DNA from 3 places in the Enterobacter sp. ECC-175 genome. Region 1 is predicted to be linked to each of the others. Evidence: predicted binding sites of a transcription regulator. Region 1 holds the regulator's gene; each other region holds the start of a gene.

Region 1 (10,723 bases):
TGCAGACGGGTTAGTTCGGTTTGCCGCAGCGGTCGGGAAGATCGTCCGGGGATAATCTCACGCGACACACTCAGTACGGCGTGCGTTTTAAAATGCGCGTTAACCAAATCCCGTGATGCGGGCGCTGGCGCCATGCCACCGACGAAATGGTGTGCATGGTGTTCAGGTGGCCCAGCACGCGCTGCAAATGCTGCTCCAGGGTGCTCATCGGCCCGTGGGTCAGCGTTTCCGGCGCTTCCAGAATGTTTGAATCCCCCGACTCGCCCGGCGCATCATACTCCAGCCGCTGCTGACAGCGCTGCAGGCCAATTTCACATGATTGCAAATAGCGCTGCGCCAGATCCGGCGTCAGCATCGTGTGCTCGCGCGCCAGCGTGGTCATGGCGTTGATATGCTCAACGATAAACTGGCTGTGCGTCACCCATAGCCTCATGTCGGCGAGATAGTGCGAGTTAAAGCCCGGCTCCTGCATCGCCTGATTAAGGGAGTTGAACAGGGCGTTGTGCGCCTGATTGACCCGCATGCGCTGATACGCCAGCGGCGAAGGCTGCGGATCGTTGCTCAGGATTAAGCGGATGGCATCCTGGTCGGCTTCGAGCGCGTCGTGGGCGTTCTGGCGCAGCAGCCCGCTCTGCCACTGCGGCCACAGCCAGACCATGCCGCCGAAGGCGATCAGGCAGCCAATCAGCGTATCAACCAGCCTGGCGACGATAAACTGCTCGCCGTTGAGCGTGAGCAGCTGCAGGGTATACACCGCGGTCACCGTAAAGCCGACCATCGCCCAGCCGTAGTTTTTGCGGATGATCAGGTAGCTCACCAGCGTAACCACCAGCATTCCCGCCAGCGTATACCCTTCCGGCACGTGGAAGTGCAGCGTTACGCCCGCAATAATTAGCCCCGCCATCGTGCCGCCCGCCCGGTGCAGAATGCGCACGCGCGTCGCCCCGTAGCCGTTTTGGGTAACAAACAGCACGGTCATGAGGATCCAGTACGGCTTCGGCAGGTGCAGCGCCATGCCCATCAGGCTGGCGATGCTCAACATCACGCTGATGCGCGCGGCGTTGCGCAGGGCGGCGGATTTAAGCGACAGATAGCTTTTCAGGGCGGGCAGCAGCGGCAGGCGCTTCTGCTTGTCGGCCATCAGGTCGCGCGGGTAGAGCGGGCGCTGCGTGCGCAAAACGCGGGCGATGCGGCTGAAGTGCCATGCCGCGAACTGGCCGACCGGGTTATCAGGATGCTGGCGGGCAATTTTCTCCAGCGCGCCGAGCTGCTTTTCCATGCTGAAGCGCGTGGGAAAGCGGTGATACAGAATGTCGTCAGCCAGCACGCGCAGGCGCGCCGAAACCGTCTGCGCGTTCCAGCGGATCACCGCTTCCGCGTGGCTGCGCTCGACCAGCTTCTGCACCTCCTGCGGGTGGTGCAGGCTCACGGAGATATGCTCCTGCAGATCCAGCCCCACCTGGAAGATGCGCAGCAGCCGCTTGTACTCGTGGTTTTTATTCGCGGCGAGCATGTGCAGCTGCTGGTAGCACTGGCTGATGAGATCGACCACCTTCTGCTGGCGCGTCAGCAGTGGCGGCAGGGATTTTTCCGGGTCGGTATGCTGCGTGAGCAGGGTGTATTTGGCTTCGCAGTAGTCGGCCAGCTGAACGTAGAGCAGGCTCAGGGATTCGCGCAGCGGCTGTTCCCGCCACAGCCAGAACCAAAACCAGTTGAATACGCCGTACCACAGCGTGCCGAGGGCGTAGATCAGCAGCGGCTCCCATACCGGCATATTGCCCGCGAGGCTTAGGGTGAAAATGGCGGCGATCAGCGAGGCGGGCAGCAGGCGGGCGTGCAGCGAACTGATTTCAGCGGTAACGCCGAGCGTCATCGCCAGTACGGTTAAAATCAGCGGCAGTGGAATATCGCGCGCCAGCAGCAGCTGAACGGCGAGGCTACAGCCGGCAAACAGGCTGCCGCCAACGATCAGGCGTTTGAAAAAGCGCTTGTGCGGCGTGTCCAGCCCGGCAATGTTGCAGCAGGCGGGCACCAGGGAAAACAGCAGCCCCTGCTGGAGATGTCCAAGAATGAGGCCAATGGCCACGGGCAGGCACAACACCAGCGTTTGTCGCAGTGCGTAGTTTACTTCCGGGTGATAGATCAGCCTGCGCCACATGGGGGATAGAGACAAAAACGGCGTGACACCCTGCGGTGGCACGCCGTTTGACCGGAATTAACGGGTTCCGTAAACCACGATGGTTTTACCGTGTGCAGAGATCAGGTTCTGATCTTCCAGCATTTTTAGAATACGACCCACCGTTTCACGGGAGCAACCGACGATCTGACCAATCTCCTGGCGGGTAATTTTAATTTGCATGCCGTCAGGGTGGGTCATGGCGTCTGGCTGTTTCGCCAAGTTCAGCAGGGTCTGTGCGATACGACCGGTGACGTCGAGGAAGGCGAGGTTGCCCACTTTTTCAGACGTAACCTGCAGGCGGCGCGCCATCTGCGAAGAAAGACGCATCAGGATGTCCGGGTTAACCTGGATCAGCTGACGGAACTTTTTGTAAGAAATTTCAGCCACTTCACATGCTGTCTTTGCACGAACCCAGGCGCTACGTTCCTGGCCTTCTTCAAACAGGCCCAGTTCACCGATGAAATCGCCCTGGTTCAGATAAGAAAGGATCATCTCTTTCCCTTCTTCATCTTTGATCAGCACTGCCACCGAGCCTTTAACGATGTAATACAACGTTTCCGCTTTTTCACCCTGGTGAATCAGCGTGCTCTTTGATGGGTACTTATGAATGTGGCAATGAGACAAGAACCATTCGAGAGTCGGGTCTGTTTGCGGTTTGCCAAGCACCATGCGCTGTTATCCTCTGTTATAAGCTGTCTCCAGAGCCATACGTTGCATCCTGACTCTGGGTTTGCAATCGAATTCTTACCCATACCTGGGAAGTCGGCCGTCTAATGTGTCGCAGCCAGTAAAGTTTGATGTCCTCTGCATACATGTGTAACGTCAATGTATTACTGTAGCATCCAGAGTGTTTTAGCATAGCTTTTGCCGCGTGTCTCCTGGTGTCTCGCTTCAGCATGATGCAGGTCGCCTTCCGTTGCGAGAAATGTAACGCGCGCGTAATCTGTCACCAAAAATGCAACGTTGGAGTTAATAAATATGCAAGCGCGTGTGAAATGGGTCGAAGGGCTAACCTTCCTGGGCGAGTCCGCTTCCGGCCACCAGATTTTGATGGACGGTAACTCCGGCGATAAAGCGCCAAGCCCGATGGAGATGGTGCTGATGGCGGCAGGCGGATGCAGCGCGATTGACGTGGTGTCTATCCTGCAGAAAGGCCGTCAGGAGGTGACCAATTGCGAAGTGAAGCTGACGTCGGAACGTCGCGAAGAGGCGCCGCGCCTGTTCACGCACATCAACCTGCACTTTATCGTCACGGGCAAAGAGCTGAAAGACGCGGCGGTGGCGCGCGCGGTTGACCTGTCCGCTGAGAAGTACTGCTCCGTGGCGCTCATGCTGGAGAAAGCGGTGAACATTACCCATTCATATGAGGTGATCGAAGCGTAATGTCGGGGCATCGCGCCTGTTGATGCCCACACTCTAGCCCTCTCCCACGGGGAGAGGGAATATGCTCACGCGATCTGCTTGCCTTCCATCAGCCGCTGCACCAGCGGCGTCATGATTAACTCCATCGCCAGCCCCATTTTCCCGCCCGGAACCACCAGTGTGTTCATATGAGAAATAAACGAACCCTGCAGCATCGCCAGCAGCCACGGGTAATCAATCCCTTCCAGATTGCGGAAATGGATCACCACGAAGCTTTCGTCCAGAGAAGGAATGCTTTTCGCCGCGAACGGGTTGGAGGTGTCTACCGTCGGCACGCGCTGGAAGTTGATGTGGGTGCGTGAGAACTGCGGCGTCAGGTAGTTGATGTAATCTTCCATGGAGCGCACCACGGAGTCCATTACCGCCTCGCGCGAGTGCCCGCGCTCGCTGATGTCGCGGGTGAGCTTCTGGATCCACTCCAGGTTGACGATAGGCACCACGCCGACCAGCAGGTCAACGTGGCGCGCCACGTCGTGCTGCGGGGTGACCACGCCGCCGTGCAGCCCTTCGTAAAACAGCACGTCCGTTGGCTCCGGCAGCGGCTGCCACGGGGTGAAGGTGCCCGGAACCTGATTCCACGGCACGGCTTCGTCATAGGTGTGCAGGTACTTGCGCGACTGCCCCTTGCCGGTCTGGCCGTATTCAATAAACGTCTGCTCCAGCAGGCCGAAATCGTTGGCCTCCGGGCCGAAATAGCTGATGTGTTTGCCCATATCGCGCGCCTTGCGGATGGCCATGTCCATTTCGGGGCGCGTGTAGCGGTGAAAGCTGTCGCCCTCAACCTCTGCCGCCCGCAGGTTGAGCTGGGCGAAAATTTTGCGAAAGGCGAGGCTGGTGGTAGTGGTGCCCGCACCACTCGAACCCGTTACGGCAATAACCGGATGTCTGGCAGACATAGCAACTCCCTGACTGGAAAGATGTAAAGATCAGCCGTGAAACGCGTTGCGGGGCATGATATTGACCGTTTCATGCAGTTCTGACCACACCAGCACCACGTCGCCGCTTTTCAGCTGGCGCTTCACATCGTCGACCTTTTGTTCAAGCGAACGCTCTTGTTCACCATAATCGGTGCCTTCGCGTAATACAAAGCTTTCAATCAGATTATCGAGCGTTTCGGGAGACAGATCCTGCCAGGGGATAATCATTTAACACCTTCCAGATAAGTCGTAAGCCAGTCGGGGATACGCGTCTCCAGCCACATTTTCGGTCGGCGCAGCGTGCCGCCGACGAAGCCGACGTGCCCGCCGTACTCGGTGAGCTGGTACTGCACGTTCGCCGGTAAATGCTCGGGAGCCGGAATCGAGTGATGATCCATGAACGGATCGTCTTTCGCGTGAATAATCAGCGTCGGCTTTGTAATTTGATTGAGCAACGGCATCGCGCTGCACTGGCGGTAATAGTCAATCGCGTCGGCGAAGCCGTGGATCTTTGAGGTAATCAGATCGTCAAACTCGCGCAGGCGTTTTACGCGCTTAAGCTGCTGCAGGCTGACGGGCAGCGTATCCGGATAGGCCTTGAGCTTGCGCGCGGCGTTGGCCTTCAGCAGGTTGAGCAGGTAGCGCTGGTAGACCCGGGAAAACCCTTTTTCCATATGGTAACTGCACTGCTCGAGCATAAACGGTGCGGAGACGATGACGGCGGCATCCAGCGGAACCGCGTCTTTTTCTTTTGCCAGCAGGCAGGCCAGCATGTTCCCGCCGAGTGAATAGCCCACCGCCGCCGTCGGCACGCGGCCAAAATTATCCCGCAGCCACGTTAAAAACCACGTGCCGTCTTCGGTTTCACCCGAATGGTAAATCCGCTTCTGGCGGTTCGGTTCGCCGCTGCATCCGCGAAAATGCATCACTACGCCGAGCCAGCCGCGTTCTTTCGCGGCCTGGATCAGGCCGTGCGCGTACGGGCTGTGCAGGCTGCCCTCCAGACCGTGAAACACCACCAGCCGCGGCTTGTGGCGGGCCTGCTCGGGATCTTCGCTCCAGGCGAGGTCCACGAAGTCGCCGTCCGGCAAATCCAGGCGCTGCCAGTGCGGCGTGAACTGAAGCCTGCGGCGGATCAGGCGCGGCAGCATGGTTTGCAGGTGCGGGTTTGCCGCGCCGCGCATGGGCACGAACTCGGCGCTCTCTTCGCCTGCGATCTCGAAGTCGGACGGGATTATTTGGGTCATAACGGCGATGTTAATTGTTGTCAGTTATTTACGATACCTTCCGAATTGTACCCCGTTTAGCCTGGTTTTCCGAAACATGAACTGATCCCGATCACAAATATTTACCGAGATTATTACTCTCAGGCTAATGATTCCGCCCTACGCTTAATTGATGCCTTTCTCACCAGAGCGCACACTTCACTCAACGTTAAGCAATCAGAATGATGTGCTGAATCAGGAGGTTAATAATGTTATCTGGGCAAACACCCACTCGGCAGTGGAACACTCGACGCACCGAGAAAGCGCGTCGTCTGGCCTCTGTGCCGGTGCAGGGCAAGGTACTGCCAACGGGCGATTTGGTCGCCATGCTGGAAAAATTAATCGCCCCCGGCGACAAGGTTGTGCTGGAAGGCAACAACCAAAAGCAGGCGGATTTCCTTTCCCGCTCGCTTGCTGAAGTAAACCCGCAAATCGTCCACGACCTGCATATGATTATGCCAAGCGTGGGCCGCAGCGAGCATCTGGATATCTTCGAGAAGGGCATCGCCCGCAAGCTGGACTTCTCCTTCTCCGGCACGCAGAGCCTGCGTATCTCGCAGCTTCTGGAAGATGGCCAGCTCGAAATCGGCGCGATCCACACCTACATCGAACTCTACTCCCGCCTGTACGTCGACCTCTCGCCGAACGTGGCGCTGATTGCCGGCTTTAAGGCTGACCGCAAAGGCAACATCTACACCGGCGCGAGTACCGAAGATACGCCAGCGCTGGTGGAAGCCGCCGCGTTCCACGACGGGATCGTTATTGCTCAGGTCAACGAACTGGTGGACGACGAGTGCGATCTGCCGCGCGTGGATATTCCGGGTTCATGGATTGACTACGTAGTCGTGGCCGACAAGCCGTTCTTCATCGAACCGCTGTTCACCCGTGACCCGCGCCTGATCAAACAGGAACACATCCTGATGGCGATGATGGCGATTAAGGGCATCTACGCGGAGCACCAGGTGCAGTCCCTTAACCACGGGATCGGCTTTAACACCGCAGCGATTGAGCTGCTGCTGCCGACCTACGGCGAACAGCTCGGCCTGAAGGGCAAAATCTGTAAGCACTGGACCCTGAACCCGCACCCAACGCTTATCCCGGCGATTGAGAGCGGCTGGGTCGAAAGCGTGCACTGCTTCGGCGGCGAGCTGGGGATGGAAGAGTACATCCGCGCCCGCCCTGACGTCTTCTTTACCGGCGCCGACGGCTCCATGCGCTCCAACCGTGCCTTCTGCCAGCTGGCAGGTCAGTACGCGGTAGATATGTTCATTGGGTCAACGCTCCAGGTTGACGGCTACGCCAACTCCTCAACAGTGACCCGCGGTCGTCTTTCCGGCTTCGGCGGCGCGCCAAACATGGGCCACGATCCGCACGGTCGCCGCCACGCCACGCCGGCCTGGCTGAACATGATCACCGAACCCGATCCGATGCAGCGCGGTAAAAAACTGGTCGTGCAGATGGTGGAAACCTTCCAGGCGGGCGTGAAGCCAACCTTCGTGGAAAAACTCGATGCGGTGGACGTGGCAAAAGCCTCCGGCATGCCGCTGGCACCGGTCATGATCTACGGCGATGACGTGACCCACGTCCTGACCGAAGAGGGGATTGCCTACCTCTATCGCGCCAAAGACATGGAAGAGCGCCGCGCCATGGTGGCTGCCGTTGCGGGGATCACCGATATCGGCCTGGGCGTTGACGCCAAACGCGTGGCGGAACTGCGCCAGAGCGGCAAGGTTGTTTATCCGGAAGATATGGGCATTCGCCGCACCGACGCTACCCGCTCTCTGCTGGCGGCAGGCAGCGTGTCTGACCTCGTTGAGTGGTCCGGCGGTCTGTATAACCCACCTGCGAAATTCCGGAGCTGGTAATGAAACTTCTGCCCCAGATTCAGGTTGAAGGCGGTGCCGAATGGCTGGCGCGAACCGCCACGCAGTGTCTGATTGACGAAGCGCGACTGAGCCCGAAACCCGGTCTGGTGGACAGCCGGGGGAACGGCGCGCACCACGATTTATCGCTCGCGCTAATGGAGCGCTCCGCGCACAGCCTGACCCCTACGTTTCAGGCGCTGGCGCAGCAGAGCTGGCAGCGTCCGGCTGACGTTGCGCTCAGGCAAACCGTCGGGCGGCTTGGCCGCGAAGGCGAGCAGCAGATGATGAAGGCAACCGGCGGGGTCAATACCCACCGGGGCGCGATTTGGGCGCTGGGATTACTGGTCAGCGCGGTGGCGATGCAGGGCGGCGACGCCTCTGCGCAAACCGTCGCAGACACCGCCGCCCGGCTGGCAAAGCTGCCGGACGACGCGGCGCCGAAAGTGTTCAGCAAAGGGCTGCGCGCCACGCATCGCTACCGCGTACCGGGCGCGCGTGAAGAGGCGCAGCAGGCGTTTCCGCACGTGATGCAGCGCGCGCTGCCGCAGCTTCGCCTCAGCCGCCTGAACGGCAGCAGCGAAGCGCAGGCGAGGCTCGACGCGCTGATGGCGATCATGACGTCGCTCACCGATACCTGCGTGCTGTCGCGCGCCGGAATGGAGGGGCTTGACGCCATGCAGGACGGCGCCCGTGCCGTTTTGCGCGCCGGCGGCTGCGCCACGCCCGCGGGCCAACTGGCGCTGGCAACGTTAGATCGTCAGATGCTGGCACTTAACGCCTCGCCGGGCGGCGCTGCCGACCTGCTCGCCGCCACGCTGTTTCTCGACCGCGTCGAAACGTCTTATTCAAAGCATTAAGAGGATGTTATGGAAAAAATCACATTAACCATGCCCGCCAGCCGCGCGTTAAGCGGTAAGGCGCTGGCAGGGGTTGTTGGTTCCGGGGATATGGAGGTGCTTTTCGCCGCCGAACCGGGCCAGACCTTAACCATCGATATCACCACCTCCGTCGACAACAGCCGCGGCCGCTGGGAAGCCCTGTTTACCCGCCTGCAAACCGTCAGCAGCCTGCCCGCAGGCAAGCTGACCATCCACGACTTCGGCGCGACGCCGGGCGTGGCGCGCATTCGTATCGAACAGGTTTTTGAGGGGGTGAGCCATGCGTGATGACAGCAGCTTTATCGAACTAAAAGCGCGCCAGCGCGCGCAGGCGCTGCTGGACGAGGGCAGCTACCGCGAACTGCTGGATCCGTTTGAAGGCATTATCTCTCCGTGGCTTGGGCCGCAGGGCATTGTGCCGCAGGCAGATGACGGCATGGTCGTCGCGAAAGGCACCATCAACGGCCAGCCTGCCGTGGTGGTTGCCATCGAAGGCGCGTTCCAGGGCGGCAGCATGGGCGAAGTGTCCGGCGCCAAAATGGCGGCGGCGCTGGAGCTGGCGGCGGAAGATAACCGCAACGGCATTCCGACTCAGGCGGTGCTGTGCCTCGAAACCGGCGGCGTGCGCTTGCAGGAAGCCAACCTTGGCCTGGCGGCGATTGCCGATATCCACGCGGCGATTGTTGACCTGCGTCGCTACACGCCGGTGATCGGGATTGTAGCGGGAACCGTGGGCTGCTTCGGCGGGATGTCCATCGCGGCGGCGCTGTGCAGCTACCTGATTGTGACCCGCGAAGCGCGTCTCGGCCTGAACGGTCCGCAGGTTATCGAGCAGGAAGCGGGGATTGAAGAGTACGACTCCCGCGACCGTCCGTTTATCTGGAGCATGACCGGCGGCGAAGTGCGCTATGAAAGCGGCCTGGTGGATGCGCTGGTGGGCGACGGCGTCAACGCGGTGAAAGCGGCGATGAACGACGCGATTGCGAAAGGCGTGCCCGCGAAGCACCGTACCGATAACTACGACGATTACCTGAATCGCCTGACGAACTTCGACACCCGCAAACAGGCCGATGCCGAACAGATTAAAGCGCTTTTTGCCCGGGAGGTGAAATGATGAGTAATTCAATGAGCCGTGGCGAACTCTGGCTGGAAACCCTCGCTCCGAACGCAAAACGTCTAGAAGGATTATGCCCGTCCGTGCAGGCGGCCGACGGCGAGCTGAACGGTGAAGCGGTGCGTTTCGTTGCCGTGGTGCCGGACGCCAACAACCACTTCCCGCGCGCGGCGCAGGGTGAGGTGGGGCTGCTGGAAGGCTGGACGCTGGCGAAGGTGGTCAGCGAAACCGTCGCGGCGGATGCCAATAAAGCCGTGAAGCGCCCGATTGTGGCGGTGATCGACGTCCCAAGCCAGGCCTATGGCCGTCGCGAAGAGGCGTTTGGTATTCACCAGGCGCTGGCGGGTGCCGCTGCCGCGTATGCAAACGCGCGTCTGGCCGGTCACCCGGTGATTGGGCTTATCGTCGGCAAGGCGATGTCCGGCGCGTTTCTGGCGCACGGCTACCAGGCCAACCGCCTGATCGCCTTCAACGATAAGGGCGTGCTGATCCACGCGATGGGTAAAGAATCTGCGGCGCGCATTACGCTGCGTACCGTAGAGGCGCTGGAAAAACTGGCCGCGACGATCCCGCCGATGGCCTATGACATCAGCAACTACGCCACGCTGGGGCTGCTTTCCAGCCTGCTGGACATCAGCAACCCGGATGCACCTTCTGAAAACGATCTGACGCTGGTGAAAACCACCCTGCAACAGGCCATCAACGACGCGCGTCAGGACGCCACGCTGAAAAACCGCCTGGGTGCTGACAACCGCCGCAGCTCTGCCCTCGTACGCGAACGCATGCGGGCAAGCTGGTAAGTAAAAAGAGACCTGCCAGATGCACAACCCCGTGGGCGTACGTTGCGCCCACGCGGGAACCTGCATCCTGAAAATAATAATCATCGCGCCAGTGCTTAAACTTTTTTACTACAGGTGAATTATGACTTACGTAATTGTTCATGCTCTTGCACCGATTTTCGTCATCATGCTGCTGGGATTCTGGGCCGGCAAAGCAAAGATGGTCGATAACAAAAATGTTTCCCTGCTTAATATCTTCGTGATGGATTTCGCCCTGCCCGCCGCGCTGTTCAGCGCGACCGTG
Region 2 (10,723 bases), 2.0 Mb from region 1:
ATATCCCGGGTAAATTCGCCCAGGCGGTGCGCGGAATCATCATCATCTGACCATCCCGGTACGACGACGTAGCGTATCCAGGTTTTGATGCTCTTATCGGCGATGTATTTTGCAAACTCGAGCGTACGGTGGTTAGAGACGCCAACCAGGTTCTGGTGGATCTCATCGTTCATTTGTTTGAGATCGAGCATCACCAGATCGGTGACTTCAAGCAGTTCGTCAATGACCGGATCGTAGCGGCGAACAAAACCGTTGGTGTCGAGGCAGGTGTGAATGCCTTCTTTACGGCAGGCGCGGAACCAGTCGCGCACAAACTCTGCCTGAAGAATAGCCTCACCGCCGGATGCGGTCACGCCGCCGCCGGACGCGTTCATGAAGTGGCGGTAGGTCACCACCTCTTTCATTAAATCTTCAACGGTGACTTCTTTGCCGCCGTGGGTATCCCACGTGTCGCGGTTGTGGCAGTACAGGCAGCGCATCAGGCAGCCCTGGAAGAAGGTGATGAAGCGAATGCCTGGGCCATCGACGGTGCCACAGGATTCAAAGGAGTGAATACGACCAATAGTTGACATTGCGGTGATATCTCCAGATTCGGCCCGTCCGGGACCTGAGTATGCACAGCTCAAACCGGCTGTGTTAAGTCTGTTTTGGCTGCTATCCAATCATTATAGATAGCGGCCAAAAGAGACTGAGAAGGAGAGGGTGCTAAAAAGGCCCCACTTGCGTGGAGCCTTTATTGTACGCTTTTTAACGCGTGATTTCAGTCAAATCCACTTACATGGACTGAGTGAAAGTACGGGTAATAACGTCCTGCTGCTGTTCTTTAGTCAGGGAGTTAAAACGTACTGCGTAGCCGGATACGCGGATGGTCAGCTGAGGATATTTCTCAGGGTGTTCCATCGCATCAAGCAGCATTTCACGGTTCATGACGTTCACGTTCAGGTGCTGACCACCTTCGATGGACGCTTCGTGGTGGAAGTAACCATCCATCAGACCCGCGAGGTTAGTTTTACGCACTTCGTCGTCTTTACCCAGCGCGTTTGGCACGATGGAGAAGGTATAAGAGATACCATCTTTCGCGTAAGCAAACGGCAGTTTAGCCACGGAGGTCAGAGAGGCAACCGCACCTTTCTGGTCACGACCGTGCATTGGGTTAGCACCTGGTCCGAATGGCGCGCCAGCACGACGACCGTCTGGAGTGTTACCGGTTTTCTTACCATACACAACGTTAGAGGTGATGGTCAGAACAGACTGAGTCGGGATAGCGTTACGGTAGGTAGTGAGTTTCTGAATTTTCTTCATGAAACGTTCTACCAGGTCAACCGCCATGTCATCAACGCGAGAGTCGTTGTTACCAAACTGCGGGTATTCGCCTTCGATTTCGAAGTCAACGGCCAGGCCGTCTTCGTCACGAATTGGTTTAACTTTCGCATACTTGATTGCAGACAGGGAGTCAGCAGCAACGGACAGACCTGCGATACCACACGCCATGGTGCGAACAACGTCACGGTCGTGCAGCGCCATCAGAGAGGCTTCGTAGCTGTACTTGTCGTGCATGTAGTGGATAACGTTCAGCGCAGTCACGTACTGCTTAGCCAGCCAGTCCATGAAGTGGTCCATGCGTTCCATGACTTCGTCATAGTTCAGCACGTCGCCTTTGATTGGCTCAGACTTAGGACCAACCTGCATTTTCAGTTTTTCATCAACGCCGCCGTTGATTGCGTACAGCATGGTTTTCGCCAGGTTTGCACGTGCACCGAAGAACTGCATTTGTTTACCAACGACCATTGGGCTTACGCAGCATGCGATAGCGTAGTCATCGTTGTTGAAGTCCGGACGCATCAGGTCATCGTTCTCATACTGCAGAGAAGAGGTATCGATGGACACTTTAGCCGCGAATTTCTTGAAGTTCAGAGGCAGTTTTTCAGACCACAGAACGGTGATGTTCGGCTCCGGAGAAGGACCCATGGTGTACAGGGTGTTCAGGAAGCGGAAGCTGTTTTTGGTTACCAGAGTACGGCCGTCAACGCCCATACCGCCGATAGATTCAGTTGCCCAGATTGGGTCGCCGGAGAACAGCTCATCGTATTCAGGGGTACGCAGGAAGCGAACCATACGCAGTTTCATGACCAGGTGGTCAATCATTTCCTGAGCGTCTTGCTCGGTGATTTTGCCCGCTTTGATGTCGCGCTCGATGTACGCATCCAGGAAGGTGGACACGCGACCGAAGGACATTGCTGCACCGTTCTGAGACTTAACAGCGGCCAGGTAGCCGAAGTAGGTCCACTGGATAGCTTCCTGAGCGTTGGTTGCAGGACCGGAGATATCGCAGCCGTATTTTGCTGCCATTTCTTTGATCTGACCCAGCGCACGGTGCTGTTCAGCAATCTCTTCGCGCAGACGGATAGTCGCTTCCAGGTTTACGCCGTTTTCCAGATCGGACTGCAGGGAAACAAACTGCGCGTATTTGTCTTTCATCAGGAAGTCGATACCGTACAGCGCAACGCGACGGTAGTCACCGATGATACGGCCACGGCCATACGCATCTGGCAGACCGGTCAGCACGCCAGATTTACGGCAGTTCAGGATGTCTTTGGTGTAAACATCGAATACGCCCTGGTTGTGGGTTTTGCGGTATTCGGTGAAGATTTTTTTCAGCATTGGGTCCAGCTCGCGGTTATACGCTTTGCATGAACCTTCAACCATTTTGATACCACCAAACGGAATGATTGCGCGTTTCAGTGGTGCTTCAGTCTGCAGACCAACGATTTTCTCAAGGGCTTTGTTGATGTAGCCAGCATCGTGAGAAGTGATGGTGGAAGCAATGGAGGTGTCAAAATCAACAGGCGCGTGAGTGCGGTTTTCCAGTTTAACGCCTTCCATTACGCTGTCCCACAGCTTGGTGGTCGCTTCAGTTGCGCCAGCCAGGAAGGATTCGTCACCTTCATACGGGGTATAGTTTTTCTGAATGAAGTCACGGACGTTTACTTCATTCTGCCAGTCACCTTTAGTAAAACCTTCCCAGGCTGTGGCTAACTTTTCATTAAGCTCGGACATGTAACACCTACCTTCTTAAGTGGATTTTTTATTTACTGCCTGAGACAACCATTAATGATGATTGTCGCCACGCAGGTAAATGACCCAGTATGTCAACCCAACTAACAGACCCCCACCGATAATGTTCCCGATAGTGACAGGGATCAGGTTATCAGTAATGAAATTCATGATAGTCAGGTGTGAGAAACTTTCCGGGGTTGAACCAACTGCAGTCCAGAACTCCGGGCTCGCAAAGTTGCGGATAACAATCCCCATCGGGATCATAAACATATTCGCGATACTGTGTTCGAAGCCGCTGGCAACAAACATCGCAACCGGCAGAACCATAATCATGGCTTTGTCCATCAGGCTACGACCAGAGTAGCTCATCCAGACCGCCAGGCAGACCATCAGGTTTGCGAGGATGCCGAGAGCAACGGCTTCGATAAATGTATGGTGCATTTTGTGGTCAGCGGTTTGCAGGACGTTAAGCCCCCAGCCACCGTTGGCGGTCATATACTCGCCAGAGAGCCACATCAACAAAACAAAGAGCAGACAGCCAAACAGGTTACCCACATAGACGTTGAACCAGTTGCGCGCCAGTTGGCCCCAGGTAATTCTTCCGCTGGCTTTCGCTACGACGATCAGTACCGTTGAGGTAAAGAGGTCAGCACCGCAGATGACGCAAAGAATCAGACCCAGTGAGAAGCAGATACCACCAATCAGTTTCGCGATGCCGAAAGGCATGTCGGCCGTGCCGGTAGTGGCAGTGATGTAGAAGACAAAAGCAATGGAGATGAACACACCAGCGGTAATCGCCAGGAAAAACGTGGTCATCGGGTGTTTCGTTGCTTTATAGACACCCGCTTCTTCGGCCACTTTGGCCATTGCAGCTGGGAGTAAAAGATCAAAAGGGTTGTCAGCTTTCACACTAACTCTCTCTTTATTAAGTCGGCGACGAGATACTAACAAAGCATTATAGAAGAGAAATTGATATAGATCATATCTCGCCTGGCTTATAGGCCCGCTATGTGTATGGTTTTACAACAAAAGCGGAGTAAGTTTTTGATTATCCGAATAAAAATAAATTTTAAAAGTTATGAAAAGAGTTGAATTATTTCGTTCAGCCTCCCTTAAAACAGTTAATTAAAATGGAGTATTTACCATAAAAGGTAACACTAAAGCCCGGGTAAGTATTTTTATATTTACCTTGATTTAACTTTAATATTACATTCAATTGTCATTGCCGGAAAAATATAAAACGGGACAATGAAATTGCCCCGTAATATAGCCCAGGCGAGAGAGTTCGCCTACAGTTAGTAATGTTATATGCGCTTATTTTGACCAGTAAGCGGCTTTTGCTTTCTGCAATTTCTCATAGGCTTTCAGCAGCGACTGATGCGCCGGGAAGGCTTTGAGATCGCTATCAACCGCCTGCAGGCCGTAGAACGGCTCTTCACCGCTCAGCGCCGCGCTGGCGGCTTCAACCGCCTCTGCGCCGTACATACGCACAAACGCATTAAGATATTGCAGCGGCTCTCGCTCTTCTTCCTGAGAGAGCAGAAGCAGCGTTTGCAGGCAGCGGTAGTAGTTAGTGCGCTCGGCAGAGAATACGGACTGGTTGAATTCCATCGTCCACTCCGTCCAGGCCAGAGCCTGATCCAGATCGCCGCCCGCCAGCGCCAGCATCGCCTTGAGTTCACCGATACGCAAAGTGTACCAGCCGTTGTCTTTCCCGGTCGCCAGGCCCAGCAGCTCGCGCACGCGAGTGAAGTCATCGTGGCCTTCTTCGTCCAGCTGGGCGATCAGGTTCAGATAATCTTCTTTTTCCCATTCGCTGCCCGGCAGGGCCAGCAGCGTTTCACGCAGGTGCGCGCCCATGCTGTTGTTCGCCAGCCACAGATCTTCCGCCGGATAAATATCGGACATGCCCGGCACGATAATACGGCAGGCGTAAACGCCCAGATGCTCATAGTCAGCAATGTAGACTTCCCGATCTTCCGCGCTGAAGATTGCCATTAGCGTGGCGAACTCTTCTTCCGTGGTGCCCGCAAAGCTCCAGTCGACGAAAGGATAATCTGCGTCCTGCTTGAACATATCCCAGGAGATCAAACCGCTGGAATCGATGAAGTGGGTCTCAAGGTTGGTATGTTCGGCCACTTCTTCGTCATCAAAGGTCGGCGGGGTAAACACGTCAAGATCCTTCAGGCTACGGCCCTGCAGCAGCTCGGTCACGGTACGCTCCAGCGCTACGCCGAAGTCCGGGTGTGCGCCGAAGGAGGCGAAGCAGGTTCCGTTTGCCGGGTTGAACAGTACCACGCAGATAACCGGGTATTTACCGCCCAGAGAACCGTCATACGCAAAGATTGGGAAGCCTTCTGCTTCCAGCTTTGCGATGGATTCCACTACGCCCGGATAGCGCGCCAGCACGTCAGCCGGGATTTCAGGCAGGCTGATGGATTCAGCAATAATGCGGTTTTTAATGTGGCGTTCGAAAACTTCAGACAGGCCCTGAACGCGCGCTTCGTTGCGGGTATTACCGGCAGACATGCCGTTCGATACATACAGGTTGCCGACGATGTTCATCGGGATATACACCGTCTGCTCGTCGGACTGACGGGTAAACGGCAGGGCGCAGACACCGCGATCCTCATTGCCGGACTGAAGATCGATCAGCATGCTGGCGGTGAGCTCGTTCTCCGGATCGTAGAACGCACGCAGGCGAGCGTCGAGAATGCCTTCCGGCAGCGCATCGTCGTCGGTCAGCGGGAACCATTTTTCATTTGGATAGTGGACGAACGGGCCGTTGGCGATGGTTTCGCCCAGCCAGAAATCGGCGAAGAAATAGTTAGTCGAGAGACGCTCAAAATACTCACCCAGCGCGGAGGCCAGCGCGGCTTTTTTAGTGGCGCCTTTGCCGTTGGTAAAGCACAGCGCGCACTCTTTATCGCGAATATGCACGGACCAGACGTGAGGCACCGGGTTCAGCCAGGAGGCTTCTTCAATATTAAAGCCCAGGTCGGTCAGTTTTTGCTGGAAGCGAGCGATGGAATCTTCCAGGGCGGCGTCTTTGCCGGGGATAAACGTTTGAGTCATGGCGTTCACTTTTATCGTACGTAAAGCGCGCAATGATACGGGTTTTGCGTGACGGGTGCTATCTCCGGCGAAAATAAATGCCTGAGCTATGCTTATAACCAGTAACCTACTGTTAAGGCATAAAAAAATGAAAGCATTCGACCTCCAGCGGATGGCGTTTGATAAGGTCCCCCCTGAGTTTTTAGGCGAAGTGGCGCTACGAAGCTTATATACCTTCGTACTCGTCTTCCTGTTTCTCAAAATCACCGGACGGCGCGGCGTACGCCAGATGTCGCTCTTTGAAGTGCTCATCATTCTGACGCTGGGTTCCGCGGCAGGGGACGTAGCCTTTTATGACGACGTGCCGATGGTACCCGTTTTCATCGTCTTCGTTTCGCTGGCGCTGCTCTACCGTCTGGTGATGTGGCTAATGTCGAAAAGCGAAAAGCTGGAGGACCTGCTTGAAGGAAAGCCGGTCGTTATCGTTGAGGACGGACAGCTGGCGTGGGAGAAAGTCAAAAGTGCCAACATGACGGAGTTCGAGTTCTTCATGGAGCTGCGGCTTAACAGCGTAGAACAGCTGGGGCAGGTGCGGCTGGCCATTATGGAAACGAACGGGCAGATCAGCGTGTACTACTATGCCGATGACGAGGTTAAGCCCGGCCTCTGCATCTTGCCCGACATGCTGGTGGAACGCTTTCGCGTTGTGCCAGAAACCGAAATGTATGCCTGCGTAAGATGTAGCCATGTCGTTCCCATGAAGGCCGGCGATCGTCAATTATGTCCTCGCTGTGCAAATCCGGAATGGACGAAGGTAAGCCGGGCCAAACGGCTAACCTGACAGCCTTTTTGTCGGTTTTGTCACGAACCGCTGGCAGATTGTATTGTGTGATGATGGCCACATTTTACCGGCCATCCGTTTTAGCCATTGCGGCGCGTGTCGCTGGATGATAAAACCGATAGCCACAGTAATAACTTATTGCTTTTAGCGTGGTGAGGGGAAATGGCTCAAGTTTATAATTTCAGTTCAGGCCCGGCAATGTTACCGGCCGACGTGCTTAAACAGGCTCAACAGGAGCTGTGTGACTGGAACGGTCTGGGAACGTCGGTAATGGAAATCAGCCACCGTGGAAAAGAGTTTATCCAGGTGGCGGAAGAGGCAGAAAAGGATTTTCGCGATCTGCTGAACATCCCCTCGAACTACAAAGTATTGTTCTGCCACGGCGGCGGCCGCGGTCAGTTTGCGGGTATCCCGTTAAACCTGCTGGGCGACAAAACCACCGCCGACTACGTTGATGCAGGTTACTGGGCGGCCAGCGCGGTGAAAGAAGCGCACAAATATTGCACGCCAAACGTTATCGACGCCAAATTGACCGTTGACGGACTGCGCGCCGTGAAGCCGATGAGTGAATGGCAGCTTTCCCGTGACGCGGCGTACCTTCACTATTGCCCGAACGAGACTATCGACGGCATCGCGATTCACGAAGAGCCAAACTTTGGCGAAGATGTGATCGTGACCGCGGATTTCTCTTCCACCATTCTTTCTACGCCGCTGGACGTCAGCCGCTACGGCGCGATCTACGCGGGCGCACAGAAAAATATCGGCCCTGCAGGCCTGACAATCGTTATCGTACGTGAAGATTTGCTGGGCAAAGCGCATACATCATGCCCGTCGATCCTGGATTACTCCGTACTGAACGACAACGACTCGATGTTCAACACCCCGCCGACCTTTGCCTGGTATCTCTCCGGCCTGGTCTTCAAATGGCTGAAGCAAAAGGGCGGCGTGGCGCAGATGGACAAGATCAATCAGCAAAAAGCCGAGCTGCTGTACGGCGTGATTGATAAGAGCGACTTCTACCGCAACGACGTTGCCAAAGCCAACCGCTCACGCATGAACGTGCCGTTCCAGCTGGCGGACAGCAGTCTTGACAAAGTCTTCCTCGAAGAGTCTTTCGCGGCCGGTCTACACGCGCTGAAAGGTCACCGCGTGGTGGGCGGCATGCGCGCCTCCATTTATAACGCGATGCCGCTGGAAGGCGTCAAAACGCTAACCGATTTCATGGTCGACTTCGAACGTCGTCATGGTTAATTTCGCAGTTTTTCACCCCCGCGGCTCCGCTGCGGGGTTTTTATTATGTCGAGTTGAGAGTTAAGTTTCATGGAATCCCTGACGTTACAACCTATCGCGCGCGTAGACGGCACCATTAACCTGCCAGGTTCAAAAAGCGTCTCGAACCGCGCGCTGCTGCTGGCAGCTCTGGCAAACGGCACCACCGTCCTCACCAATCTTCTGGACAGCGATGACGTGCGCCATATGCTCAATGCGCTGAAAGCGTTGGGAGTTCACTATACGCTGTCTGACGATCGTACCCGTTGTGAAGTGACCGGCAACGGCGGCGCGCTGCGTTCGACAGGAGAGCTTGAGCTGTTTCTGGGGAATGCCGGAACGGCTATGCGTCCGCTGGCTGCTGCGCTCTGTCTGGGCAACGGCAACGTTGTGCTGACCGGCGAGCCGCGCATGAAAGAGCGGCCGATCGGCCATCTGGTGGATGCCCTGCGTCAGGGCGGCGCGCAGATTGACTATCTTGAGCAGGAAAACTATCCGCCGCTGCGCCTGCGCGGCGGCTTCACCGGCGGCAGCGTAGAAGTTGACGGCAGCGTCTCCAGCCAGTTCCTGACCGCGCTGCTGATGACGGCACCGCTGGCACCGCAAGATACCGTAATTACCATCAAGGGGGAGCTGGTCTCTAAGCCGTACATTGATATCACGCTGCACCTGATGAAAACCTTCGGCGTTGAGGTGGATAACCAGTCTTACCAGCGCTTCGTGGTGCGCGGCGCACAGCAGTACCAGTCTCCGGGCAATTATCTCGTTGAAGGTGATGCTTCCTCAGCATCCTACTTCCTCGCGGCAGGCGCGATTAAAGGCGGTACCGTAAAAGTGACCGGTATTGGCCGCAACAGCGTGCAGGGCGATATCCGCTTTGCAGACGTGCTGGAGAAAATGGGCTCGCTGGTGACCTGGGGCGAGGACTTCATCGCCTGTACGCGCGGCGAGCTTAACGCCATTGATATGGATATGAACCATATCCCGGACGCGGCCATGACCATTGCCACGGCGGCGCTGTTTGCCAAAGGCACCACCACGCTGCGCAACATCTACAACTGGCGTGTGAAAGAAACCGACCGCCTGTTCGCGATGGCGACCGAGCTGCGCAAAGTGGGCGCAGAAGTGGAAGAGGGTGAAGACTACATTCGCGTCACGCCGCCGGCAAAGCTGCAGTTTGCCGAAATCGGCACCTATAACGATCACCGCATGGCGATGTGCTTCTCGCTGGTGGCGTTGTCCGACACGCCGGTGACGATCCTCGACCCGAAATGTACGGCAAAAACCTTCCCGGACTACTTCGAACAGCTGGCGCGCATTAGCACGCTGGCCTGATAACGTTTTGCCGCATCGCCCGGTGCGGCATTTCCTTACGCTTCCTGACGTTCATCTTCGCACGTTTCTTCTACACTCAGCTTCATTCATTCCGTATTTTGCACGCAAAGGTAACAGTTGCGCACGTTGGCGCGTATAATGCGCGGCGTTCATGTTAACGGTATGCCTTTATTAAGGAGAAAACGATGACGGCAGTTGCCCCGGTAATCACCATTGATGGGCCAAGTGGCGCAGGGAAAGGAACCTTGTGCAAAGCGATGGCAGAAGCATTGCAATGGCATCTGTTAGATTCGGGAGCAATCTATCGCGTGCTGGCTTTGGCAGCGCTGCATCACCATGTGGATGTTGCCTCTGAAGAAGCGCTGGTACCGCTGGCTGCGCATCTGGATGTACGTTTTGTCTCAACCGATGGCAACCTTGAAGTGATTCTGGAAGGGGAAGACGTCAGCGGTGAAATCCGTACCCAGGAAGTGGCCAACGCGGCCTCACAGGTGGCTGCTTTCCCACGCGTTCGCGAGGCGCTTTTACGCCGCCAGCGAGCGTTCCGCGAAGCACCAGGGCTGATCGCCGACGGTCGTGACATGGGAACCGTAGTTTTCCCAGAGGCTCCTGTAAAAATTTTCCTCGACGCCTCTTCGGAAGAACGCGCTCAGCGACGTATGCTTCAGTTGCAGGAAAAGGGGTTTAGTGTTAACTTTGATCGCCTTTTGTCCGAGATAAAAGAGCGCGATGACCGCGATCGTAACCGCGCCGTCGCCCCACTTGTTCCTGCAGAAGATGCATTAGTTCTGGATTCAACCAGTTTAACTATTGAGCAAGTGATTGAAAAAGCGCTACAATATGCGCGCCAAAAACTGGCACTCGCGTAATCGCGACCGATTTAGCAGTACCCCCGCTGCAAAGGATTGACGGCGGGTATGTGAAACAACCCCATCCGGCACGGAGCCAGGTGGACGTTAATATTAACCTGAAGATTAAACATGACTGAATCTTTTGCTCAACTATTTGAAGAATCCTTAAAAACAATCGAAACCCGTCCGGGTTCCATCGTTCGTGGTGTTGTTGTTGCTATCGACAAAGACGTAGTACTGGTTGACGCCGGTCTGAAATCTGAGTCCGCCATTCCGGCAGAGCAGTTCAAAAACGCCCAGGGCGAGCTGGAAATCC
Region 3 (10,723 bases), 2.1 Mb from region 1:
CGTGCGCTTCAAAGGCGACGACGCGAAGGCGGGCAAGACGTACGAAAACGCCAACGCCCTGACCCCGGAAGACGTCACCGAAACGGTATGGTGGGTGGCGACGCTGCCAAAACACGTCAACATCAACACCGTCGAAATGATGCCCGTCAGCCAGAGCTTTGCGGGATTAAGCGTCCATCGCGGCTAGTTGCGGCGCATCACTGCCCTTCCCGGCCCCGCGCCGGGTATGGGACGACTGTTAAAAGAATGGTAGTATGTTCAGGTTAACTCTCTGAGAAATCATATCCATGGCCGCCGAATCGCAACTCAATCCTACCCAGCCCGTTAATCAGCAGATCTACCGCATTTTGCGCCGTGATATCGTTCACTGCCTGATCCCGCCGGGCACGCCGCTCTCGGAAAAAGAGGTGTCGGTTCGGTTTGACGTTTCCCGCCAGCCCGTGCGCGAGGCGTTTATTAAGCTTGCGGAAAACGGCCTGATTCAGATCCGCCCGCAGCGCGGCAGCTACGTGAATAAGATTTCGCTTTCTCAGGTACGAAACGGCTGCTTCGTGCGTCAGGCCATCGAGTGCGCGGTGGTTCGCCGCGCCGCCGCGATGATCGACGACAACCAGTGCTATCTGCTGGAGCAAAACCTGCATCAGCAGCGCGTGGCGATAGAGCGCAAGCAGCTAAACGACTTCTTCCAGCTCGACGATGAGTTTCACCAGAAGCTGGCGCAGATCGCGGACTGCCAGCTGGCGTGGGACACCGTTGAGAATATTAAAGCCACTATCGACCGGGTGCGCTATATGAGCCTCGATCACGTTTCTCCGCCGGAAATGCTGCTCCGACAGCACCATGATATTTTCAGCGCGCTGGAAAAGCGCGATACCGATGCGGTAGAAAACGCGATGACGCTGCACCTGCAGGAAATAAGCGAGTCCGTGCAGCTTATTCGTCAGGAAAATAGCGAGTGGTTCAGCGAGGATTAATAACACCGCATCCCTTCGGATGCGGTGTTATTATTAGCGGACAACCAGAACCGGAATACTTGCATAGCGCAGAATAGATTCGGCATTCGAGCCCAGCAGGTGCGTTGTGATGCTTGGGTTTTTCGAACCAATGACGATGACGTCATATTCCCCTTCTTTGCTCAGGGCGATAATTTCATCCCGCACACTGCCGAAGCGTACCAGGCAGTGAATATCCTCCGGCGCAATATCAAATAGCCTTTTTAGCGCCGTCATCTTTTTCTCTGACTCGGCAATCATATACGCTTCAAACTTCTTAATATCGGCGTTAAAGCCGCGCAGCAAAGAGCGGCTGCTGGCGGGCAGAATGTTTACCAGCGTAATTGACGCGCCTTCCACTTTGGCCAGGTTGGCCGCGTGGCGAACCGCTTTATCGCTCAAGTCCATTTCAAACACATCAACAGGCATCAAAATCTTTTTGTACATAAGCCTGACTCCTTATTCAGATGAAAGGGGTATTTCCTGTTACCAGAGTGCCACTCGCAATATAAACAAACCCTCAACGATAACGTGGGTAAACTATCAGTTCATGAAAACATTTGTCCGTTTTGTAAATAGCCGTCCCGAAGCGTCAACGCCGACCGAAATAAAGAAAAAAGTGTGAGTTTGATCAAAAACAAAAACATTCACCGAAGAGAGGCGTATTTATAGTGGCCGTGAACGGCGTAGCCCAAAATAGCGCCGCAGCGAATACGTTAGAGAGGAGAAATGATCATGATGACATACGACCGTAACCGAAATGCAATTACCACCGGCAGCCGCGTAATGATCAACGGCACGGGCCGCACGGGCATTATTAAGGCGATCCACAGCACCGGGCTGGACGCCGCGCAGGTGCGTCGCGGTAAAACGGTGGAAGTCGAAGGTTGTGAAGGAAAATTTGAGCCGATTGAGCTGATTCGCCTGGGAATGCACTAACCGGCGAGAAGACATGCCGCCGCGAACGGCGGCATGTGTAGCATTAAACCTGCGCGGCGTAGTGCGCCACCGTGGCTTTCGCCCCATTCTCAAGCAGCATCCGATACGCTTTCAATACCGCATCGACAAACGTCGCCTCCTGCGGAAGTTCTCTGCCGAAGATAGCCTCAAGGCCCAGCAGCGCGTTGACGCGGCTTTCGCCTTCTGCGCTGCCGTTTACCGCCGCCTGAATTGCCGCCAGCTGCGGATCGCTCACCTCAATGGCGTTGCCCTGCTCGTCCACGCCGCCGACGTAGCGCATCCAGCCCGCCACGCCCAGCGCCAGCAGCGGGAAGCTTTTCTGATGCACAAGGTGCCAGCGCACGGAGTCCAGCATGCGCTGCGGAAGCTTCTGGCTGCCGTCCATCGCAATTTGCCAGGTGCGGTGGCGCAGCGCCGGGTTGCTGTAGCGAGCGATCAGCAGATCCGCATAGTGTGCTAAATCAACGCCCTTCACCTTCAGCGTCGGCGCCTGCTCTTTCAACATAAGCGCGCGCGCGGCAGCGCGGTAATGTTCGTCTTCCATGCAGTCGTTAATGTGCGCATATCCCGCCAGGTAGCCAAGATACGCGAGGAACGAGTGGCTGCCGTTCAGCATGCGCAGCTTCATCTCTTCAAACGGGATCACGTCGGCAACCAGCTCGGCGCCGGCTTTTTCCCACTGCGGACGGCCCGCAACGAAATTATCCTCAATCACCCACTGGCGGAAAGGCTCGCACGACACGCCTGCCGGGTCGCGCACGCCCGTGAGCTGCGCGATTTTATCCAGCGTCTCGGGAGTGACCGCCGGAACGATGCGGTCCACCATCGTCGACGGGAAGGTGACGTTCGCCTCAATCCAGTCCGCCAGCTCGGCGTCCAGCGCGCGGGCGTAGGCGCAGGTGACGTTGCGCATGACGTGGCCGTTTTCCGGCATGTTGTCGCAGGACATCACGCTGAACGCCGGAAGCCCGGCGGCCCTGCGCCGCGCCAGCGCCTCAACCACCACGCCCGGCGCGGATTTAGGCTGGTGCGGGTTTTGCAGGTCGGCCGCAATCAAGGGGTGATCGAGCATCAGCTTCCCGGTCGCCGGAGAGTGGCAGTAGCCCTTTTCGGTGATCGTCAGGGAGACGATCGCCACCTGCGGCTCGCACATCGCCGCCAGCACGCTTTCCAGCCCGTCGACCTGCGCATGAAGCGCCTTTTTCACTACGCCCACCACGCGGGACGTCCACGCGTCGGCGGACATTTCCGCCACGGTGTAGAGATTATCCTGCGCCTTGAGATCGGCAATCTGCTGCTCGCCGCCAATCAGGTTAACTTCGCAATATCCCCAGTCGCTGGCGTGCTCGGCCGCAAGAATGTCGGCATACACCGCCTGGTGCGCGCGGTGGAACGCGCCGAAACCCAAATGCACAATGCGTGTTTCAAGGCCGTTGCGATCGTACTGAGGCAGCGTCGCCTTCGCCTGTAATAACCGATTTTCCATGATGGTGACTCATAAATAGTGAAGCGGAGATCCGCTGCCGCGCCGAGAATGGCGCGGCAGCGCCTGCTGACTACATCAACTAGAATGGCAGTTGAGGTAAAACGTTCTGCCATTAACCATACCGATGCATCGTTTTCAGATATTGATTTATATTAACTTTTGTCCATGTGGTGTGACATCAAACACAAGTTATGCGACATGTTTAGCAAGATATAAACCATCAACGCCGGGTGGAAAGCGCGCCGTAGGCAACGGAGCCGTTATGCTGAACCTCGGCGGCATCTTCCACCTCGCTCAGGTCGCGGTCGCGCACTTCCGGCATCAAAATGGCGGAAATCAGGCCAATAACGGAGTAGGCGACCAGCATGGCAACGATCGGCCACCAGGAACCGGTCATGTTGCAGAAAATCCCCGCCAGCACCGGACCAAACCCGACCGCCACCAGCCCACCGGCCTCTTTTGAGATCGCCATGCGGGTAAAGCGGTTACGCGAGCCAAACATTTCCGCCATCGTGATGTTTTCCAGCGCGAACAGCCCCAGCACCGCGACGTTATGGATAACGATGATCGAGAGCATAATCACGCCCGGCGCGTAGCTTTTATCAACGATGATCGACAGCATCGGGTACGCCAGAATGATGGCCGAAACGTTGACGATAATGTACGGCACCCGACGCCCGATCTTGTCAGACAGCCAGCCCAGCAGCGGAATGGTGATAAACCCGAGAATGGAGCTGATCATCAGCGCATCGGTTGGTATGGCCTTATCGAACAGCAGCGTCTGTACCAGATAGCCCGCGAGGAAGGTCTGGATCAGGCCGGAGTTGCCCGCCTGGCCGAAGCGAAGGCCGGTTGCCAGCCAGAAGGATTTGCTCTTAAACATTGCGCCCAGGGAAGCCTCCTGCCCCGCAGCGGGCGCGGCGGTTTCGCCTTCGCTCACCTTCTCAAATACCGGGCTTTCCTTGAGGTTCATTCGCAGCCAGATGGCGAAAATCATCACCACCACGCTTGCGAGGAACGGCACGCGCCAGCCCCAGGCGACCAGCTCTTCACGATCGAGCGCAAAGAACATCACCGCCCAGATAGCCGTGGCGCTCAGCGTGCCGCAGTTGGTGCCCATTGCCACCAGCGAGGAGATAATGCCGCGCTTCCCTTTCGGCGCATACTCGGCAAGCATCGTGCCCGCGCCGGAAATTTCCGCCCCGGCCCCCAGCCCCTGAATGATGCGCAGCGTCACCAGCAGCACCGGCGCAAAAATACCGATCTGCGCGTAGGTCGGCAGCACGCCGATAAGCGTGGTACAGATCCCCATCATGGTGATGGTAATAAACAGCACTTTTTTACGTCCGATGCTGTCGCCCATTCGGCCAAAGATAAACGCGCCCACGATGCGCGCAATATAGCCCGCGCCGTAGGTGCCCATCGCCAGGATCAGCGCCATCGCCGCCGACTGCTCCGGGAAGAAGATTTCGTGGAACACCAGCGCCGCGCCCAGCGAATAGAGCTGGAAGTCCATAAACTCCAGGGCCGTGCCGAGCCAGCCGGACACGGCGGCTTTCACCAGATCTGAAGTCGTTCTTTGAGGTTGTGCTTGAGTCATAATGGCTATCTCTAAAAGGTAAGATGCGTACCACTCGAAGCCCGCTCGTGCGGGCCCCTAACCGCGTGAATTATTATTGGTCGAACGTGAGCAAGACTTTGCAGCACTGCCGCTGGTCTTTTTCAAACAGTTCGATTGCATCCGTAACGTGGTGGTAGTCAAACGTGTGGGTAACCAGTTTTTCCGGATCGATAAGCCCCTTTTCCAGCCAGTCGATCACGACCGGGAATTTGTTGGCGTTCAGGCGCGAGGAGAAGATCGACAGCTCTTTGCCGGTGATCCCCTGCTGGACAATCTCGCTCGGGCTGCTGGAGAACCCCATCAGCACGATGCGCGCCGCCGGAGAGGCCAGCGTAATCGCCTCCTGAAGGATGGACGGATGGCAGGCGGCGTCGACGATCAGCGTCGGCCTGATGCCTTTTTCTTCGAGCATCGCAGCGACGGCAGCCTCGCCGTTGTTGAACACCACGTCCGCCCCGCTGCGCTGGGCCATCGCCAGCCGCTCGTCGATGCGGTCGACCACGATGACCTGCTTCACCTTATACACGCCCTTCAGCGCCTGCACGGTGACCAGCCCCATCGGACCCGCGCCGTAGACTAGCGCGACGTCCTGCTCCGTCGGCTTTGCCTGGCCCGTGACGTTAGCGGCAATGGTGAACGGCTCAACCATCACGGCGTGTTTGTCAGGGATGGCGTCAGGAATGTGCCACGCATTCTTCGCGGGGACGACGGCGTATTCGCTGAAGCCACCGTCGCGATGGACGCCCAGCACCACCAGCGACGTGCAGACGTTCGGCTTACCGACGGAGCACGGGTAGCAGTGGCCGCAGCTGATCACCGGGTCTACGGAGACCCGCTGGCCCAGGCGGGCTTCATCAACGCCTTCACCCACCGCGTCGACGATGCCGAAGAACTCGTGGCCAATCACGCGCGGATATTTGGCAAACGGGTTATGCCCGCGGTAGATATGGCTGTCTGAACCGCAGATGCCGGCAAGCTTAATGTTGACGCGGACCTCGCCCGCAGACGGCACGGGGATCGGGCGTTCTTCAATGACCAGCTCGTTCGGCTGTTGAATGACTACGCTTTTCATCGGTTGCTCCTCGTTTACCAGTTCCACAGCGTGCCGTCTTCAAGACGGGCGACCGGAAGATAGGCCGGATCGTACGGGTATTTCGCCGCCAGCTTTTCGTCAAACTCAATGCCCAGCCCCGGCCTGTCGCCCGGATGCATGTAGCCGTTGTCAAAGCGCCAGCTGTGCGGGAAGACCTCCAGCATCTGTTCGGAGTAGCCCATGTACTCCTGCACGCCGAAGTTCGGCACCCACAGGTCGAAATGCAGCGCGGCGGCGTGGCAAATTGGCGACAGGTCCGACGGCCCGTGCGAGCCGGTGCGCACCTGATAAAGTGACGCAAAATCGGCGATGCGGCGCATTCCGGTGATCCCGCCCGCATGGGTAATGGTGGCGCGGATATAGTCGATCAGCTGCTCTTCAATCAGCTGCTTGCAGTCCCAGATGCTGTTAAACACTTCGCCCACGGCAATCGGCGTAACGGTGTGCTGGCGAATCAGGCGGAAGCACTCCTGGTTTTCCGCAGGCGTTGGATCCTCCATCCAGAACATGCGGAACTCCTCGATGCTTTTACCAAAGCGCGCCGCTTCGATAGGCGTCAGGCGGTGATGCATGTCGTGCAGCAGGTGCTCGTTGAAGCCAAACTTGCTGCGCACCGCGTCGAACAGCTTCGGCGTGAAGTCGAGATATTTTTCGGTGGACCAGAGCTGCTCTTCCGGCCAGTCGCCCTTGGTCGCAGGCTCGTACGCCAGCCCTTTTCCCTTAGACATGCCGTAGGTGGTTTTCATTCCCGGCACGCCGCACTGCACGCGGATCGCCTTGAAGCCCATCTCCTTATGGCGGGCGTAATCCTCAAGCACGTCGTCAATGGTATGCCCGGTGGTATGGCAATAGACCATCACCCCTTCGCGGGACGCACCGCCCAGCAGCTGGTAAAGGGGCATGTTGGCCGCTTTGGCCTTGATATCCCACAGCGCCATGTCCACGGCGGAAATCGCCGACATGGTGACCGGGCCGCGGCGCCAGTACGCCCCTTTATAAAAGAACTGCCAGATATCTTCGATGCGATGCGCGTCGCGGCCAATCAGCTGCGGGCAAAGGTGATCCTTCAGGTAAGAGGCAACGGACAGCTCGCGCCCGTTCAGCGTGGCATCGCCAAGGCCGACGATCCCCTCGTCGGTGGTGATTTTAAGGGTGACAAAATTACGCCCCGGGCAGGTGACAAAGACTTCGGCCCCGACAATCTTCATAGGTGATTCCTTACATCTGGTGTTGTGATGCAGGAAATTTACGCAACTACACTACTACCATACAAGTATAATGATCATAAAATCAGCGAGCGGTCACAAAATCAGTGGCGCTTATGCGCGCCCCCAGCCTGCCACGACGATCAGCATACCGCACAGCGCGATCAGCGCGCCCGCCCAGTCGAACAGGCTCAGCCTGACGCCGTCCACTACGCGCAGCCACAGCAGCGCCGTACATACGTAAACCCCGCCGTAGGCAGCATAAACCCGCCCGCTGGCCGCCGGGTGTAGCGTCAGCAGCCAGACGAAGAGCGCCAGCGCAATACCCGCCGGAATGAGCAGCAAAACAGACCCGTTCTTTTTCAGCCAAAGCCAGGGTAAGAAACAGCCGATGATTTCACACAGCGCGGTGGCGAAAAAAAGCAACGTCGTTTTGATCATTTTTAGCGTTTCGTGAGGATTGATTTAACCATCATACCCGATAATGACACGATATATTCCATATCCGCCGGGTGGATATCGTGCCATTTCGGTTTGGTATAAAATTCGAACGGGTTATACTGCTCGTCTGCACCATTTTTAAGGATCACGTTATGAGTACTATACGCAAACGCCTTTGTCTGACCGCCCTGCTGGCGCTGTCATCGTTCGCCTTCGCCAACGCGGCATCTGCCGAAACCAGCAAGCTGATCATTGAGTCGGGCGACAGCGCGCAGAGCCGTCAAAACGCCGCCATGGACAAAGAACAGTGGAATGACACCCGCAATCTTCGCCATAAGGTGAACAAACGCGCGGAAAAAGAGTGGGACAAAGAGGATGTGGCCTTCGACGCGCGCGACAAGTGCCAGCAGAGCGCGAACGTGAACGCCTACTGGGAGCCAAACACCCTGCGCTGCCTCGATCGCCGCACCGGCCGCACGGTTGCCCCTTAATTTCACGGAGTGAAAATGACCGCCAAAGTTGACGTTAAGCTTCGTCCGCTGGAGCGCGAGGACCTGCGCTTCGTCCACCAGCTCGACAACAATGCCAGCGTGATGCGCTACTGGTTCGAAGAGCCTTACGAGGCGTTCGTCGAGCTGTCGGATCTTTACGACAAACACATCCACGATCAGAGCGAGCGCCGCTTCGTGGTGGAGTGTAACGGAGAGAAAGCCGGTCTGGTGGAGCTGGTTGAGATTAACCACGTTCACCGCCGGGCAGAGTTTCAGATCATCATTTCCCCGGAGTATCAGGGAAAGGGCCTCGCCTCCCGGGCGGCGCGCCTGGCGATGGACTACGGGTTCAACGTCCTGAACCTGTACAAGCTCTATCTCATCGTTGATAAAGAGAATGAAAAAGCGATCCACATTTACCGCAAGCTGGGCTTCCAGGTTGAAGGCGAGCTGATTCACGAGTTCTTTATCAACGGCGAGTACCGCAACACTATCCGCATGTGCATTTTCCAGCACCAGCACCTGGCCGAACACAAGCCTGCCGGCTCTACCCTGCTGAAACCTACCGCGCAGTAAGCTGCGCGGTTTTTCCTCTCTCGCTATTTCCCGACTACAGCACCAGGACGGCGTTCAGCGCCTGGGCGTGGGTCACTCTTTTTCCGCGTAACTGTAGCCGTAGTGGTGATAGCCGTAGCCGTACTGGCTGCTGGCGCGTTTGACTACCCCGTTGAGGATCGCGCCCTTGATGTTCACGCCGCCCTGCTCCAGGCGCTGCACGCAGACGGTCATCTCCTTCACGCTGTTCATGCCAAATCGCGCAACGACCAGGCTGGTGCCGGCGATGCGGCCAATCACCGCGGCGTCGGTCACTGCCAGAATCGGCGGGGTATCGATAATCACCATGTCGTAGCGCTCGCTGGCCCACGTCATCAGCGCGCTAAAACGCGCGTGCATCAGCAGCTCCGCCGGGTTTGGCGGCACCTGCCCGCGGGTTAGTACGTCAAATCCGCCCTTATCGAAGGAGCGAATCGCCCGTTCAGCCTCGGCGGTACCCGCCAGCACGTCCGACAGCCCGGTGCTGTTTTCCAGTGAAAACAGCTCGTGCGAGTAGCCGCGGCGCATGTCCGCATCGATGAACAGCACCTTCTGCCCGGACTGCGCCACGATCGCCGCCAGCGAACTGCTAACGAAGGTCTTCCCGCTGTCCGGGGTCGCGCCGGAAATCATCAGCAGATTATTCGACGACTCCATCATCGCGAAGTGCAGGCTGGTGCGCAGGCCGCGAACCGCCTCGACCGCCAGATCGATCGGGTTATCCACCGCGAGGAACGGCACGTTTTTGGTGCGGTGGCGGAAGGTGGTGGAGAAGATATTCTTGCTGCGCAGCCGCGTTTTTTTCTCCAGCCATTCGGACACGGGCACGGTGGCATACACGCTTATCCCCTGCTCCTCGAGCTGTTCCGGGGATTCAATGCCCCGGCGCAGCATCGCGCGCGCCAGCACCAGGCCAACGGAAACAAACAGGCCAAGGATCAGCCCCAGCACCACGATCAGCGCCTTCTTCGGCCTGATCGGCTGCGGCTGCGCCACCGCGGGATCGATGATGCGCACGTTACCGATCGCGCTCGACTGCGCAATGCTCAGCTCCTGCTGGCGGTTGAGCAGCTGTAGATAGACCGCGCGTCCGGACTCCACGTCGCGGCTCAGGCGCAGCACCTCCTGCTGGGTTTCGGGCATCGCGGAAACGCGCTTGTTAAGGCGCTTTTTTTCCTGTTCCAGCGTTTGGCGCTTATCCATCAGCGCCTTGTAGGTCGGGTGATCTTTCTTATACAGCTGTGAAATTTCGGCTTCGCGGAAGGTCAGCTCGTTCAGCTGATTGTCGGTGTTCACAATCTGCTCCAGCACCGATTTGGCTTCCAGATTGAGGTCAACCGAATCACGCGCCTGGCGATAGCTGTTGAGCTTGTCTTCGGCCTCGTCTAGATCGCCGCGCACCTTCGGCAGCTGGCGTTGCAGGAACTCCAGGCTGCGAGAATCCTGCGCGGCCTGGCGGGCAATATTTTGCTGCAGGTAGTTATCCGCAATGCTGTTAAGCACCCGGGCGATCAGCTGCGGGTCCTCACCGGTCATGGTCAGCCCCAGCATGCCGCTGTCCTTGCTGCGTTCGCTGACGGTGAAGTTGAGCTGCAAATTGTTGATCGCTTCCAGCTCCGACTGCTGGCTAAGCGTAAACTGCGTGCCCGGCCTTGCCTGGATATCCGAAATTTTCAGCGATATACCGTTCACATCCAGCAGCTGGCCCAGCGTGCCGTTCGCGCTGACGTTTTCCCCTTCCAGGCGATAACGCCCTTCCTCTTCGACGGTCAGCGTCAGGGTTTGCGGCTGGCCGTAAAGGCGAGGAATGTTCATCCAGCTTATTGCCAGCTCGCCCGGC

Evidence for each region. The regulator CRP, encoded in region 1, controls carbon source genes, mostly activating them, when cyclic AMP is high. The targets are predictions, from matches to a motif close to ATGTGANNNNNNTCACAT.
Region 2: the regulator CRP is predicted to act here: its motif matches at 4,025-4,042, upstream of focA (formate transporter FocA).
Region 3: the regulator CRP is predicted to act here: its motif matches at 1,612-1,629, upstream of ydfZ (putative selenium delivery protein YdfZ).

The regions. Positions count from the first base shown of each region.
Region 1 is NZ_CP143776.1:191,801-202,523, reverse strand. Features, by position in the region: gene V1599_RS01100 (aspartate aminotransferase family protein) at 1-55, shown strand, start outside; gene V1599_RS01095 (YccS/YhfK family putative transporter) at 71-2,158, opposite strand; gene crp (cAMP-activated global transcriptional regulator CRP) at 2,216-2,848, opposite strand; gene V1599_RS01085 (OsmC family protein) at 3,158-3,562, shown strand; gene V1599_RS01080 (phosphoribulokinase) at 3,628-4,497, opposite strand; gene V1599_RS01075 (YheU family protein) at 4,528-4,746, opposite strand; gene V1599_RS01070 (hydrolase) at 4,743-5,765, opposite strand; gene mdcA (malonate decarboxylase subunit alpha) at 5,993-7,648, shown strand; gene V1599_RS01060 (triphosphoribosyl-dephospho-CoA synthase) at 7,648-8,505, shown strand; gene mdcC (malonate decarboxylase acyl carrier protein) at 8,515-8,814, shown strand; gene V1599_RS01050 (biotin-independent malonate decarboxylase subunit beta) at 8,807-9,640, shown strand; gene mdcE (biotin-independent malonate decarboxylase subunit gamma) at 9,640-10,440, shown strand; gene V1599_RS01040 (AEC family transporter) at 10,562-10,723, shown strand, end outside.
Region 2 is NZ_CP143776.1:2,154,920-2,165,642, forward strand. Features, by position in the region: gene pflA (pyruvate formate lyase 1-activating protein) at 1-572, opposite strand, end outside; gene pflB (formate C-acetyltransferase) at 775-3,057, opposite strand; gene focA (formate transporter FocA) at 3,109-3,966, opposite strand; gene ycaO (30S ribosomal protein S12 methylthiotransferase accessory factor YcaO) at 4,372-6,132, opposite strand; gene V1599_RS10160 (DUF421 domain-containing protein) at 6,260-6,952, shown strand; gene serC (3-phosphoserine/phosphohydroxythreonine transaminase) at 7,115-8,203, shown strand; gene aroA (3-phosphoshikimate 1-carboxyvinyltransferase) at 8,273-9,556, shown strand; gene cmk ((d)CMP kinase) at 9,742-10,425, shown strand; gene rpsA (30S ribosomal protein S1) at 10,537-10,723, shown strand, end outside.
Region 3 is NZ_CP143776.1:2,667,971-2,678,693, reverse strand. Features, by position in the region: gene ydfG (bifunctional NADP-dependent 3-hydroxy acid dehydrogenase/3-hydroxypropionate dehydrogenase YdfG) at 1-187, shown strand, start outside; gene V1599_RS12810 (GntR family transcriptional regulator) at 288-974, shown strand; gene V1599_RS12805 (universal stress protein) at 1,008-1,439, opposite strand; gene ydfZ (putative selenium delivery protein YdfZ) at 1,728-1,931, shown strand; gene V1599_RS12795 (mannitol dehydrogenase family protein) at 1,975-3,438, opposite strand; gene V1599_RS12790 (MFS transporter) at 3,659-5,038, opposite strand; gene V1599_RS12785 (Zn-dependent oxidoreductase) at 5,112-6,131, opposite strand; gene manD (D-mannonate dehydratase ManD) at 6,146-7,360, opposite strand; gene V1599_RS12775 (YnfA family protein) at 7,472-7,798, opposite strand; gene V1599_RS12770 (DUF1283 family protein) at 7,951-8,289, shown strand; gene speG (spermidine N1-acetyltransferase) at 8,305-8,865, shown strand; gene etk (tyrosine-protein kinase) at 8,938-10,723, opposite strand, start outside.